DNA from 2 places in the Phytobacter sp. genome. Region 2 is predicted to be linked to the other one. Evidence: predicted binding sites of a transcription regulator. Region 2 holds the regulator's gene; the other holds the start of a gene.

Region 1 (4,433 bases), 560 kb from region 2:
CTGAAAACATTGCGCAGTTGCTTCAACTGGCTCGTGTGGGGCAATCCTTCTCTGCGGGAAGCTATCAGCAAGTGATGCTAATGGCGGATGTGGTCCTGCCGGTCTGGGGCCAGTTGGATGCCATGCTGGCGGAAAGAGAACAGGTTCTACTCCTGCCTGAAAGCAACCAGGACGTGGCGGTAGCCGGGGATGCTACGTTACTGCGCGTGCTGGTGAGAAATCTGGTAGAGAATGCGCACCGCTACAGCCCTGAGGGATCCACGATTCGTATCTGCATTGAAGGTGATGATTTCCCGATACTGGCGGTCGAAGATGAAGGCCCGGGCATTGATGAGTCGCGCAGTGGTGAACTGAGCAAGGCGTTTGTCCGCATGGACAGCCGTTATGGTGGTGCAGGTCTGGGGCTCAGTATTGTCACCCGTATTGCCCAACTGCATGATGCTCAATTCTTTTTACACAATAAAAAACCCACACCTGGCGTACGGGCATGGGTTAAATTCAAACCAGTTGTGCGTTAAATCGTGCTCAGTAGCTCAGGATCCAGGCGTGGCTAAAAGCAATAATAATCGCCATTGAGAGTGCAACAGCCAGGTATTGATACAGATTTTCTTTTTGCATTTCGAAATCTCCTGAATTTTGCTACGGAGATTATCGGAACTACCTTAAGCAAACATTAAGGCCCGCTCACGGAATCGTGACGGGCCTCATATCATGAGACGGTAATAAACAGTTCCCGCAGTTGATGCAGCTTGTCACGACATTGCGCGGCTTCCTCAAATTCGAGATTCTGCGCGTGTTGCATCATCTGCCCTTCGAGCTCGTGAATTTTTTGCTGCAACGCTTTTGGCGTCAACGCCATTTCCACTGCTTCGGCCTGCGCTGGTGTCCGCGACTTACCTCGCCCTTTGGCTTTGGTTTTCGCCAGGTTTTCCCCGAGGCTCAGGATATCCACCACTTTCTTATTCAGGCCCTGCGGCGTAATGCCGTTATCTTCGTTGTACTTCTGTTGTTTCTCACGACGACGTTCAGTTTCGCCAATAGCACGAGCCATGGATGGCGTGATTTTATCGCCGTAAAGAATCGCCTTGCCGTTAATGTTACGCGCCGCACGGCCAATGGTCTGAATCAGTGAGCGCTCGGAGCGCAGGAAGCCCTCTTTATCAGCGTCCAGAATCGCCACCAGCGACACTTCCGGCATATCCAGACCTTCACGCAGCAAGTTAATGCCGACAAGCACGTCGAATTCCCCAAGGCGCAAATCGCGGATAATTTCCATACGTTCCACGGTATCAATATCCGAGTGGAGATAACGCACCTTCTCGCCATGCTCTTCAAGATACTCGGTCAAGTCCTCTGCCATGCGCTTGGTCAGCGTTGTGACCAACACCCGTTCGTTAATGGCTGAGCGTTTGCGAATTTCGGAAAGCAAATCGTCAACCTGGGTCGCCACCGGGCGCACCTCAATAATCGGGTCGAGCAAGCCGGTAGGTCGCACGACCTGGTCAATAACTTCATCACCTGATTTTTCCAGTTCATAATTACCCGGCGTCGCAGAAACGTAGATAGTCTGCGGAGCCAGCGCTTCGAACTCTTCAAATCGCAGCGGGCGGTTATCAAGGGCTGACGGTAAACGGAAGCCGTACTCCACGAGCGTCTCTTTACGCGCCCTGTCGCCTTTGAACATGCCGCCAATTTGCGGAATAGTGACGTGGGATTCATCAATCACCAGCAGGCCGTCGGCAGGCAGGTAATCAAACAATGTCGGTGGTGGCTCACCAGGGCCGCGCCCGGACAGATAGCGCGAGTAGTTTTCAATGCCCGAGCAATAGCCCAGCTCGTTCATCATCTCAAGATCAAACTGGGTACGCTGGGTCAAACGCTGCTCTTCAAGCAGTTTGTTGTTGTCCATAAGCGACTTACGGCGAACCGCCAGCTCATCTTTAATCTCTTCCATTGCCTGCACAATACGCTCACGCGGGGTGACGTAGTGCGTTTTGGGATAGACGGTAAAGCGCGGAATAACGGATTCCACATGTCCGGTTAACGGATCAAACAGCGACAACCGCTCTACCTCTTCATCAAACAGCTCCACGCGAAGGGCAATATCGTCAGATTCCGCCGGGAAGATATCGATTACCTCTCCGCGTACGCGGAAGGTACCGCGCTGGAAGGCCTGATCGTTACGGGTGTATTGCAGTTCTGCCAGGCGGCGTAGAATGGCACGTTGATCGATGATCATCCCGTTCGTCAGGTGCAGCATCATCTTCAGATACAAATCAGGGTCACCCAGACCATAAATCGCCGATACAGATGCCACCACAATGACATCCCGGCGCTCAAGCAAGGCTTTGGTCGCCGACAGACGCATCTGTTCTATGTGCTCATTTACCGAGGCATCTTTTTCGATAAAGGTGTCTGAGCTCGGCACATAGGCTTCCGGCTGATAGTAGTCGTAATACGAAACAAAGTACTCCACCGCATTTTCCGGGAAAAACTCTTTCATTTCGCCATACAGCTGGGCAGCCAGGGTTTTATTGGGTGCCAGCACCATCGTCGGGCGCTGCAAATCTGCAATAACATTGGCCACGGTGAACGTTTTACCTGAACCGGTAACGCCCAGCAGCGTCTGATGCGCGAGCCCATCTTCAAGGCCCTCTTTCAGGCGACGAATAGCCTCAGGCTGATCGCCAGAAGGGCGAAAAGCAGAATGCAGTTTTAACGATTTACTCATGGACAGCTACCTGATGAAGGAATGAGCGGGCAGGAAAGTAATTTTACTCACCGCGACGAGAATTGCCAGTCATTAATACTGGATGAAAAAACAGTGGCGATATCATGAATCTGTACTAGCACGAGGGTCGACATCACCTGCTCACCGTCAAAATGCGCCAGGGCGGAATAAAACACCTGTCGAAATGGGTTATCCCCAGAACATTTCGTTTTTTAACACTTGTCAAGAGATGTAATGAAAGTTTTGTGGCAGTGGGTGACACTTTTCTTACAACCATTGCTTTTATTTAATTATTTGAAAATAAAGATTATTTTATAAAAGCCGCCTTTCGCATCAATTCATGCGCAAGCCGCGTGTTTACTCGCTTGTCGCACTTTTTCTAACTCTAATACACAAGGTTATCCACAGGAATAGTGGATAACTGCTTCCAGGCCGTATGCACCGCCAGCCCACAGATTGTTAACAACCCGTGATTTCGCCGCCGTAAAAATTTTTTATCACTTATTTTCGCAGAATAACTGCTAACGAAACGGCAAAACGTCATGAGATCATGCTCACATTTACCCATTTTTCTGCACCAGAATACCTCAGATAAAGCACTGACAAAGTGCACGGATTTTCAACAGTTTTCCTTAAATCGGGTTTTAAATACCTGTTTCATCAGTGGACTCTGAAAACGAGACAGCTTTGGTAAATTGGCAAGCCTTTTGCACCTGTTTTCTGACCTCAAAGAGAGAAAGGAGCAGGTTATGTTGAGTTTACGTTCGGTGAACCAGTACTACGGTAATCAGCACACGTTGTGGAACGTCGACTTCGATTTAGTTCCCGGTACCTGTACCTCTGTAATTGGTCTACCAGGCATGGGAAAGACAACGTTGATCAACTGCATTACCGGATTTTTGCCCGTCGAGAGTGGCAGTATGGTGTGGCAGGACGCGAGCGGGCCGCCGCAAGATATGCTGCATTTGCAGGCTGAACACCGCAGCGCGATGGGGATCGGCTATGTCCCCCAGGACAGGCGAATATTCTCCCAACTGACAGTGGAAGAAAACCTGCACATCGCCCTTCTGGCAGGCGCAGCACCACGCAACGCCGTTAGCAGCGAGATATATGACCTTTTCCCGGAGTTATATGCGTTTCGTCAGGTGAAAGGGGCTGGGTTATCGGAAGATAATCAATATCAGTTAGCAATGGCGCGGGCGATGGTCAACCGCCCGCGTTTATTGATTCTTGACGAGCCGACCCGGGGCCTGGGTCAGGCATTTATTCACAAACTCGGCAATTTAATTGTCCGGCTGAATCAGGATCTGGGCATGACTATCCTGCTGGCTGAACAACACCTGAGCTTTATTCGTCGGGTGGCCGACCGTTTTTGTCTGCTACACCGGGGACGCAATGTTGCCGAAGGTGACGTTAAGCAACTGGATGACGGACTTCTGTCGCACTGGATGACGCCGGAGTCAGTACGCTGAGATCGAGATAATGACCGTTATTTGCCTCATCCGGCGCGTGTGAAAGCCAGGGGATCTCCCCAAGCATCGGGGCTTTTATCACGCGCCGCAGCGTGGCAATGTACTCACTGTGTCGCCTTCCCGGCGGCTGGACATCATTGGCAATCCACCCCGCCAGCCTTAGCCCGGCCTGTTCAATCGCCAGCGCTGTCAGCATCGCATGGTTAATACATCCCAGCTTCACCCCCACC
Region 2 (4,433 bases):
AGTTCTGCACGTTCTTTCGGTTTGGCATTCAGAAACGCGGCGAATTGCCCCTGAGAAAGCAGCATCGAACGGGTAAAACGGCCATAATCGAGACCCGTTAACGAGGCGGTGAGTTCCAGTTTATCTTTGACTTTGTCGGCGAGGATTTTGCCATCGGCACATTGCGCGAGTTCAACACGCGGCACCTGTAAATTGCCGTCCGGTTGGTTGCGGGCGCGGGTCTGACTCCAGAACGCCCGGTAGGCAATGCCTTTGACTTCAAATTCCACTTCCGCCAGGCAGTCGGCGGTGTCGCGGGTCATCAGATCATTTTGCGACTGAGAGACGTTATTCAGGCGTGGCGTTTCGTGATAAAGCGCGAGGCAAATGGCATCCAGCAGCGTGGTTTTACCCGCCCCGGTCGCGCCAGTGATGGCGAACAGACCGTTGCTGGAAAAAGGCTCGGCGGTAAAATCAATCTTCCATTCCCCTTTCAGGGAGTTGAGATTTCTCAGGCGCAGGCTAAGAATTTTCATGCATCGTGCTCCTGATGTAATCCGTGCAGTGTTTCTAAAAACAGGACCTGTAAACGAGCCTGTTGGGCTTCATCCAGTTCTTCCTGCGCCAGACGGCGGGCGAAGACATCTTCCACTTTCAGCTCGCTCAGGGTTTCCCGGCGCTCACTGGCAAGAATGCGCTCCCGCTGTTCCCGGCTGCGCCGCACCAGCAGCACCTCGACCGGCAGGTCGGCGGTGAGCAACTGGATTTTACGCTGCATGTCGCTGAGGTAGTCGTCGGTGGCAATCTCAATATCAAGCCAGACGGGGCGTTCTGCATCATGCTCTCGCCACTGTTCAAGCTGGCTGCGGATCGCCTCCAGATCGCCTTTTATCACCCCTAACTGTTGGGTTACGGGAACCTCCAGCGCTGTCACATCCGCCAGTTTTCCCTCAACGAATGTCACCAGATTGACATATTTGCCTTTGCCGGTTTCGTCAAAGCTCAGGGCAATCGGGGAACCGCAGTAGCGGATGTGCTCCTGCCCGCCAATCTTCTGTGGGCGATGAATATGGCCAAGCGCAATGTAATCGGCAGGCGGGAAGTTCTGGGCCGGGAAGGCGTCAAGCGTGCCGATATAGATCTCGCGTACGGCGTCGCTTTTACTGGCCCCAACCGTAGTAAGGTGGCCGCTGGCGATAATAGGCAGCGGTTTATCGCCGCGCATGGCGCTGGCCGCATCGTATTGCTGCTGATAATAGTCGGTGATAGCACCTAACAGATGCTGTTGCTTTTCTTGCCCGGAGAGTCCGGCCTGGCTGGTTACAATGTCGCGTGGGCGTAAAAACGGCACCGGGCAGAAGACTGCGCCAGGAGAACCGTCGCGCAACGGTAAGAAGAAAGGTGGGCTTCCTGCGCTGGCAACCACGGTGGTTTTCAGCCAGGCCAGGATGTCTTTCGACTCATTAAGGGTGGCGACAGAGTCGTGGTTACCCGCCAGTACGACCAGATGGCAGCCGGTGCTCTGTAGCTTCACCACAAACTGGTTGTATAACTCACGAGCATAGCTGGGGGGCGAACCGGTATCGAAGATATCGCCCGCCACAATGATCGCGTCGACCTGATGTTCTTCTGCCGTTGCCAGCAGCCAGGTAAGGAAGGCGTCGTGTTCTGCGGCCCGACTCTTGCTGTAAAAGTTCTGACCGAGATGCCAGTCCGAGGTATGAATGATGCGCATAGCGGTTCCGTGGCAAAAAAGCATAAACAGTATTATAACATTCAAGGGCATATGAGCCGCCAGCGAAAGCAACGTCGCCGCTGTCATAAAGTAAAATCATGAGTCATCTGTCGGTCATTTGTTTCATAAATCTGTCACAAAAGTGACGCATACTGGCGCCGCGGTTGACTGATGACTTTAATTAAACAGGGCAAATTATGGCAAGACGCATTCTGGTCGTAGAAGATGAAGCACCCATTCGTGAGATGGTTTGTTTCGTGCTTGAGCAAAACGGCTTTCAACCTGTCGAAGCGGAAGATTATGACAGCGCGGTGAACCAACTGAATGAACCCTGGCCCGACCTGATTTTACTGGACTGGATGTTGCCGGGTGGTTCTGGTATTCAGTTCATTAAACACCTTAAACGTGAAGCCATGACCCGTGAAATCCCGGTGATGATGCTGACGGCACGTGGTGAAGAAGAAGATCGTGTGCGTGGGCTCGAGACCGGCGCAGATGATTATATTACCAAGCCATTCTCCCCAAAAGAGCTGGTCGCACGTATTAAAGCGGTCATGCGTCGTATTTCGCCGATGGCGGTTGAAGAAGTCATCGAAATGCAGGGACTGAGCCTCGATCCGAGCTCTCACCGCGTCATGACCGGTGAAAATCCCCTGGACATGGGGCCGACGGAGTTTAAGCTGTTGCACTTCTTCATGACGCACCCGGAGCGTGTCTACAGCCGTGAACAGCTGCTTAACCACGTCTGGGGAACCAATGTCTATGTAGAAGATCGCACGGTTGACGTGCATATTCGCCGCTTGCGTAAAGCACTGGAAACCAGCGGCCACGATCGTATGGTACAAACAGTTCGCGGCACGGGTTATCGGTTCTCAACCCGTTTCTGAAATCTGACAGGAGTGTGACGCGTGCTGGAACGGCTGTCATGGAAAAGGCTGGTACTCGAACTCATCCTTTGTTGTCTACCTGCCGCACTGCTTGGCGCATTCTTTGGTTATTTGCCGTGGTTTTTACTGGCGGCAGTGACCGGGTTACTGGCCTGGCATTTCTGGAATTTAATGCGTCTTTCCTGGTGGTTATGGGTCGATAAAAGTATGACCCCGCCGCCGGGCACCGGAAGTTGGGAACCCCTGCTTTATGGCCTGCATCAAATGCAGATGCGTAATAAAAAACGTCGCCGTGAGCTGGGCAATCTGATCAAGCGCTTCCGTAGTGGGGCTGAGTCCTTACCGGATGCAGTGGTGCTGACGACCGAAGATGGCGCGATTTTTTGGTGTAATGGTCTGGCTCAGCAGCTTATGAACTTGCGCTGGCCGGATGATAACGGACAAAACATCCTCAACCTGCTGCGTTACCCTGAATTTACCCGCTACTACAAAGCACAAAAGTTCGATAGGCCGCTTAATCTGGTGCTCAACAATGGCCGTCACCTCGAAATGCGCATGATGCCCTACAGCGAGCACCAGTTGCTTATGGTGGCGCGCGATGTGACACAAATGCACCAGCTTGAAGGGGCGCGACGCAACTTCTTTGCCAACGTCAGCCATGAACTGCGCACGCCGCTTACGGTATTGCAAGGTTATCTGGAGATGATGCAGGAGCAGACGCTGGAAGGACTCCCGCGTGAGAAAGCGCTGCACACCATGCGGGAGCAAACCTCGCGTATGGAAGGGCTGGTTAAACAGCTGCTGACGCTGTCGAAAATCGAAGCAGCGCCCATCACGCCACCCAATGAAATCATCGATGTACCGATGATGCTGCGGGTTGTGGAGCGTGAGGCGCAAACCCTCAGCCACAAAAAGCATGAGCTGGAATTTGTGGTCGATGCCGGGGTGAAAGTGCTGGGTAACGATGAACAACTGCGCAGTGCGATTTCGAACCTGGTTTATAACGCGGTGAACCATACTCCAGCTGGTACGCACATCACGGTTCAGTGGAGGCGCGTGGCGCACGGCGTGCAGTTCAGCGTCGAGGATAACGGGCCGGGCATTGCGGCGGAGCATATTCCGCGTCTGACAGAACGTTTCTACCGCGTGGACAAAGCGCGCTCTCGTCAAACGGGTGGAAGTGGGCTGGGACTGGCGATCGTCAAACATGCGGTTAATCATCATGACAGCAAGCTTGAAATCGAAAGTACGCCCGGCAAAGGCACGCGCTTTAGCTTTATTCTGCCTGAAAGACTGGTCGTGAAGAACGCAAGCTGACACCCAGGGTGTCAGCTTTTCTTTCCACTTGTGTCAGAACTTCACTTTTTTCACCCCTCTTTACATCTATTCATCCACAGAATATGGCTTTGCTGCTTTTTTGTTCGCATGATTAGCCATCCGTTTTTCTTATATACAGCATCATTCTCTGGTGTTTTTTTTAGATCTGGCATATCCATCTGGTTTTGCGATCCCTTATTGCCTTTAAACGTTATAAGCGTTTAAATTGCGCCCCGTAGGTCGTCAGACCCACTGTATTTGCGTGGTAAATCGAAAAACTATTCTCCGTCACGCAGGGTGGGAAGTGTTTCCCGCTTCATTTTCAGGCTCTTACTGCTGTAATGTTCCGCACGGTAAGGCGAAAATTTCAACATTTGCATCACCACATCCACAGGCAGTAAACGTTTATGACCCATCATTTAAAACCACGAGATATCGTTGCTCTGGGCTTTATGACCTTTGCGTTGTTCGTCGGCGCAGGCAATATCATTTTCCCTCCCATGGTCGGTTTGCAG

The links. Region 2 encodes PhoB, which activates phosphate uptake and scavenging genes when phosphate is short. Its sites were predicted from a motif close to CTGTCATAAAACTGNCNNAT; they were not measured.
Region 1: uvrB (excinuclease ABC subunit UvrB) is a predicted target of PhoB. The motif match lies at 2,964-2,983, and genes of this name have one in related genera.

What each region holds. Positions count from the first base shown of each region.
Region 1 covers NZ_JCACPZ010000004.1:651,155-655,587, forward strand. The annotation lists gene pmrB (two-component system sensor histidine kinase PmrB) at 1-518, shown strand, start outside; gene uvrB (excinuclease ABC subunit UvrB) at 710-2,731, opposite strand; gene AC5JPW_RS07090 (ABC transporter ATP-binding protein) at 3,481-4,203, shown strand; gene bioD (dethiobiotin synthase) at 4,145-4,433, opposite strand, start outside.
Region 2 covers NZ_JCACPZ010000004.1:1,207,883-1,212,315, reverse strand. The annotation lists gene sbcC (exonuclease subunit SbcC) at 1-515, opposite strand, end outside; gene sbcD (exonuclease subunit SbcD) at 512-1,714, opposite strand; gene phoB (phosphate response regulator transcription factor PhoB) at 1,912-2,601, shown strand; gene phoR (phosphate regulon sensor histidine kinase PhoR) at 2,623-3,918, shown strand; gene brnQ (branched-chain amino acid transporter carrier protein BrnQ) at 4,326-4,433, shown strand, end outside.